One region of the Clostridium sp. CM027 genome, then DNA from elsewhere that is predicted to be linked to it. Evidence: a T-box and tRNA genes for the amino acid it is inferred to sense, from the RefSeq annotation. Region 1 holds a T-box; the other holds one or more tRNA genes.
What was found. A T-box is a leader RNA that pairs with one kind of tRNA and senses whether it is charged. The one in region 1 lies ahead of thrS (threonine--tRNA ligase), so its partner is inferred to be a tRNA-Thr.
Positions count from the first base shown of each region.

Region 1 (3,219 bases):
AAGCACTCATTAAAATTCCTAATAGTAAAAATTTCTATTTTTACTTTATGCATTACTTCGTTTTTAGGAGTCGCAGTTAGCCAAGTAACCGTAGTTTCAAGTGAACATCAACATAGTTTATTGTCGCATCAAATAGCTCAGATTCATGAGGACAATAAGAAGTTAAAATCACAAAATAAGATCCTCGAAAGTACTATCAAAAAGGATGAAGTCTTATATAAATCCAAATTAGATAATACTAAAATAGCTTATTTAACCTTCGATGACGGGGTATCTAGCAACACTTTACAAATTTTAAAAGTCCTAAAAAAATATAATATTAAGGCTACTTTTTTTGTAAATGGTCACCCTGAATCAAGATTTTTGTATAAACAAATTTCTGACGATGGGCACACTTTAGCTAATCACACTTACAGTCATGATTATAATAGTATTTATGCATCGCCAGATAATTTTAAAAAAGACGTAAAAAAATTAGATTCGTTCCTTACTGAAATTACAGGTAAAAAGCCTAGTCATATTTTAAGATATCCTGGTGGCTCTAATAATACTATTAGTCACAGTTACGGTGGCATGGAAATAATGAGCACTGTAATTAGTGAAATGAATAAGGATGGTTATAAATACTTTGATTGGAATGTTGATTCTAGTGATGCTTCCGCTTTTTGTCAGCACAAACATAAGATTATAGAATCAGTTTTAACTCAATCTAGTCGGACTAAACACGCCATTATATTAATGCATGATTTAAATCCAAAAACCACAACAGTTGAAGCCTTACCTGAAATTATTGAGGGTCTTACAAATCAAGGTTTCATCTTTGATGTACTCTCTGAAAATACTTATCCACCACAATTTAAAGTAGTAAAATAGAAAATCTTACCTACTATTTATTTTGTTGAAAACGCCTAAATAACTTTATTTGCTACCTTGACATCTTTAGTGCAAGTGCTATAATTAATATAAATATAATAATTTAATTCTACGAAGAGAAAAGTAAGCCATGGCACATTTACAGAGAAAGGATACCTTAGCTGGAAGTATTCTTAAATGAAATTGGCTGAAGACTGCCTCTGAGTGACTTCAATAAAGTCCGGTAATTCCGTTATAATTATTAAGTGGTTTATTTTATAAACAATTTGGGTGGAACCGCGGGAAATTATAATCTCGTCCCAATTCTATAATTAGAATTGGGACGGGTTTTTTTTGTTTTATAAAAATATAGGTTTAAAGAATTGCGCATAATATTTATGCTAGTGTTATTTCTCAAATATGACTTAACCCTATAAGATAAAAGAAAGGAGCAATACATATGATAAACATTAAATTAAAAGATGGTTCAATTAAAACTTATGAATCTGAAATGACTGTAATTGAAATTGCGAAAGATATTAGTGAGGGCCTTGCACGAGTTGCTTGTGCTGGAATGGTTAATGATGAAATCGTAGATTTACGTTATAAAATCACTAAGGACTGCGATGTTAGTATATTAACTTTTGATAGCGAAGAAGGTAAAAAAGCCTTTAGGCATAGTGCTACTCATATTTTAGCTCAAGCAGTAAAGAGATTGTTCCCTAGTACAAAACTTGCCATCGGACCTGCTATAGATGGGGGTTTCTACTATGATTTTGATAAACAAGATTCTTTCTCAGCAGATGAAATTAAACAAATCGAAGTAGAAATGAAAAAGATTGTTAAAGAAGATCTTCCAATAGAAAGATTCGAGCTTGAAAGAGATGAAGCTATTGCTTTTATGGAAGAAAGAGATGAAAATTTCAAAGTTCAATTAATTGAAGACCTACCAGTTGACGCAAAATTATCATTCTACAAACATGGCGAATTTACAGATCTTTGTGCGGGACCACATTTAATGTCTACAAAGTATGTAAAGGCATTTAAACTTACTCAAGTTGCAGGAGCTTACTGGAGAGGTAACGAGAAAAACAAGATGCTTAGCCGTATATACGGAACTGCCTTCACTAAAAAATCCGATTTAGATGCTCATATAGAGAAGATGGAAGATGCTAAAAAAAGAGACCATAACAAGCTTGGCCGTGAACTAAAATTCTTTACAACATCAGATGTTATAGGTCAAGGTTTGCCTCTACTTATGCCTAATGGCGCAAGGGTAATCCAATTATTACAACGTTTTGTTGAAGATGAGGAAGAAAAAAGAGGTTATGTTTTAACTAAGACTCCTCTTATGGCTAAGAGCGATTTATATAAAATGTCTGGTCACTGGGATCATTATAAAGATGGAATGTTTGTCCTTGGTGATGAATCTAAAAATGAGGAAGTCATGGCACTTCGCCCAATGACATGCCCATTCCAATTTACAATTTATAATGCAGATCAAAAGAGTTATCGTGACCTTCCAATTAGATATGGGGAGACTTCAACTTTATTTAGAAATGAATCTTCAGGTGAAATGCATGGTCTTATGAGAGTACGTCAGTTCACTATTTCAGAGGGTCATTTAGTTGTTACCCCTGAGCAATTAGAAGAAGAATTTAAAGATGTTATAAATTTAATTAACTATGTAATGAAAACACTTGGAATCGAAAATGATATTACTTACAGATTCTCTAAATGGGATCCAAAAAATAAAGATAAGTATATTAACAACCCTGAGGCTTGGGCAGAAACTGAATCGAAGATGAAAGATATACTAGATCACTTAGGAATAAATTATAAAACAGCTATCGGTGAAGCTGCTTTCTACGGTCCTAAGCTTGACCTTCAATTCAAAAATGTTCATGGTAAAGAAGATACTATAATTACAGTGCAAATTGACTTCGCACTGCCAGATAGATTTGACATGACTTATATTGATAAAGATGGAGTTAAAAAACGTCCATATGTTATCCATAGAACTTCTATTGGTTGCTATGAGCGAACACTTGCAATGCTTATAGAAAAATATGCTGGTGCCTTCCCAACTTGGCTTGCACCACTACAAGTTAAGGTATTACCTATTTCTGAAAAATATCATGATTATGCAGAAAAGGTAGTTGCAAAGCTTAAGGAATCAAGAATCAGATCCTCTGCAGACTTTAGAGCAGAAAAAATTGGCTACAAGATTCGTGAAGCTCGTAATGAAAGAGCCCCTTTCCTATTAATAGTTGGTGAAAAAGAGGCAGAACTAAATGAAGTCTCTGTTAGAAGCCGCAAAAATGGTGATGAAGGTGCAACTTCTTTAGACTCATTTATTTCAAGAAT
Region 1 is NZ_CP077725.1:3,040,373-3,043,591, reverse strand. It holds gene KTC92_RS14510 (polysaccharide deacetylase family protein) at 1-873, shown strand, start outside; T-box leader at 976-1,178, shown strand; gene thrS (threonine--tRNA ligase) at 1,313-3,219, shown strand, end outside.

Region 2 (3,219 bases), 320 kb from region 1:
TAATATTACCAATTCCAGTAATCACACTGCTTGTACTATCTGTGTTTGAATCCTGTGCTGTTGTAGCTTTCACATATTGCTCACTTACATAACCTGTTTTGCCACCATAATTTATCTTACAAAAACCATTTGATTTTTCATACATTGTCACTTTAGTTCCGCGTGTAATAACATTAGCAACAGAATAATTTATCCCGAATCCTGTTCTTACATTTAAATAATCTGTTGTTACTGTTCCTGACGTCCCCGCTCCATTTGTTGTACTCGTAGAACCAGACGTATTTGCCGATATTTTTATATATGAGCTATGTACATATCCAGTTTGTCCTTTATAATTTATTTTATAGAATTCCCCTTCTTTACCAAGTGTCTCTACCTTCGCATTTCTCGCAAGAGAAGATATAATTGATGATGAAATTGATGATTTTTGCCTGACATATAATGAACTTGCAGTCACCGTTCCATTATCAGCGAACACAACATGTGAACCCGCCATAGTTAATAACATTGCTATAAAAGCTACTCTTTTTTTCATATGCTTACCTCCTATATTTTAAATGAATATGAATTATCGAAATATGTAAATTATTTCTAATGTAAATGTTTTATTTTTTTCTCCTAGAGTTTTACTTGCATTTTTAGTCTCTGCAATATTTTCCAGGAAATATTTTGAGAATTTAGCTTGTCTACTTATTATAACTAGTACTATTCATATTTTTACATCAATCTTCCCCTTTAATTTAAGACTAATACCAATGTCACAAATTTTTCCTTTTTTTTGTACAATACCATTGTAACAGAAAGTAATAATTTTTTATATACATATAATTTATAAAAAACCACTGATTTTCATGACTTTTACCTGTATTCCACTTATTAAATCAAATAAAACGAGGATATAATTATACAAATAATCTTTATATTTCTCAATTCAATTACGTGGTAATATTTGTTAAAATGTATTATAATTATTATTGTGTTACAACATTCTATTTAGCATCTATGAGCTTATTTTATGTAACACGAATCTTGCGAGGTGATAATTATGCCCAGAGGAAGAAAGAAAATTGAAAATTCTAAAAGTGAATTGATTCATGTGAGAATAAGTGAAGAACTATCAAATGCCCTAAAAAGTTTTTGCAAGGCAAGTAATATAAATAAAAGTGAAGGAATAAGACTCCTCCTTGAAAGTATTCTGAAATAAATGCTACACTAAAAAAGTAGTTAAGATATAACTCTCAACTACTTTTTTACTATCCTTTTAAATTATAATCCTCGGTGCTTCAACAGCTCCGAAGGAGCTGCATTAACGACTTCAGAAGTAAATTTATACTCCCGCTGAAGTTTTCTCTTTGTCATGGTAATCAACTCCCATTTATGGGAATATGAGAATTTTCTTCTGAAATATCGTTAAAAGTTCTTGCCACAAGCAACAATTCGTTTGTTACCTTTTATTAATTTACTTTTATCTACTCCAACTTTCACTTTTATCTTTTTCATTTATATTCAACCTCACCTTATATATAATTACACTTCTAGTGCTAATAAAACACGATTGTTTCCTCTTATTTGTTCTGTCTATCAGTATTATTACCCAATATATGTAATATTAATCAATCCGTTAAATATAAAAGCCTGGAGATAGATTTCTCTACCCCCAAGCTACGTTTTACTATATTTCTATTCATACTATGCCACTTTATAACTCACCGTCTGTCTACTTTTGCTCTGCTGAACGTACAAAAAAGCACCAGCAGTTATGCCAGTGCTAAAAAATATTTGTTTCCATATTACAAACTTGGAGCTGAAAAAGGGGATCGAACCCTCGACCTACGCGTTACGAGTGCGTTACTCTACCAACTGAGCTATTTCAGCATATACAAAACAATTTAAACTAATACCTATACATGTTTTTATTTAGTTGCAACCCATTTATATCTTTAAATGAATTAGTAGCAATCAAAATAATATCAACTAACACCCATATTCCAAAACCACCAAAGGTTAAAATCATTAAAATTCCCGTACCTATTTTACCTACATAAAATCTATGAATACCAAATGCCCCAACAAAAATACACAGCAATAAAGCAACTAACCAGTTTTTTTCACTAATAATCCGTTCACCAGTCGTATTAGGTTGAATTAATAAATTAATCCCACATATTTTACAAAAATTAGAGCTATCTTCGTTTTGAGATCCACAACTAGGACAGAACATTAGATCACCCTTTTTAGCTTATTTTGAATGCCTTTCTTACATTTTATCATATATGGTATCATTTTACTATATGTATGGGCTAAGTGTTTTTAAAATAATTATGATTCTTAAAGTAAAAAGGAGTGACGAAAACGCCACTCCAAGCTATAACGACATATCTTTCACACAATTAAGTTTTTTCATATACTCACTTTCAACAGAATCTATATCCCTCTCATTTGATTTTTTGACAATAACTTCATCGTTAATTTGTGGAATTGAATTTGGCATAGCACCTTTAAAAAGCTCTCCAACTATATTACCTATATAATTTTTAACTTCAGGGTTATCTAAAATATTTGCAATATCTACTGTATCTAGCTTCTTAACTTTGTTGCCGTAGTCCCTGTAAAATCTCAGAGCCTGCTTTATAAGTTTAGAATTATTAATACCTTTCTTCTCCATATTGCTCACATAATTAATTAAGTCTTTATCTGTTTCCTCTCCTAGATTTGATGATACAGTTTTACGGAGTGCTCCCATAATTATTGACCTGCTACTGTAGTTGCAGCAACTTCTTTATTTCCATCTAAGTATTCAAGTACTAGCAATTCTTTATATCTTTCAGCGAACAGTATAGAATTTGCACATTGAGGGTTTTTATTATCTATGAGCTTTGGCTCAGTTTTTATGAACTCTGTTTGTAAATATTCTAGTAGTAACTTTGCAGGTCCACCTATTATTCTTATATCTTTACAAGTATTTGGTTTAAAAGAGCTATTAATTGAACTTATTGCTTTCTCCACATATGGTTTTAATACTAAATCTTTAATGTCTTTTAATACATTTGCTTCCCCAAAAGGTAGTTCGTCATCTTCTAAATATTCGATAGCATCTGATATATCATAATTACCATCAGATCCGTCAGCAGAGTTGAACTTAGTGAGTAATGCTTCTATTGTTGGCTCAAACCCATGTTGTGCAAAACTACTAGCCTTAGTCATCCCAAGCACCTTGTT
Region 2 is NZ_CP077725.1:2,723,813-2,727,031, reverse strand. It holds gene KTC92_RS12860 (C40 family peptidase) at 1-535, opposite strand, end outside; gene KTC92_RS12855 (CopG family transcriptional regulator) at 1,046-1,204, shown strand; tRNA gene KTC92_RS12850 (tRNA-Thr) at 1,800-1,875, opposite strand; gene KTC92_RS12845 (TM2 domain-containing protein) at 1,895-2,221, opposite strand; gene KTC92_RS12840 (hypothetical protein) at 2,366-2,743, opposite strand; gene KTC92_RS12835 (ParM/StbA family protein) at 2,746-3,219, opposite strand, start outside.
Region 2: it has a tRNA-Thr gene. The T-box ahead of thrS (threonine--tRNA ligase) is inferred to sense a tRNA for this amino acid. The anticodon was not compared.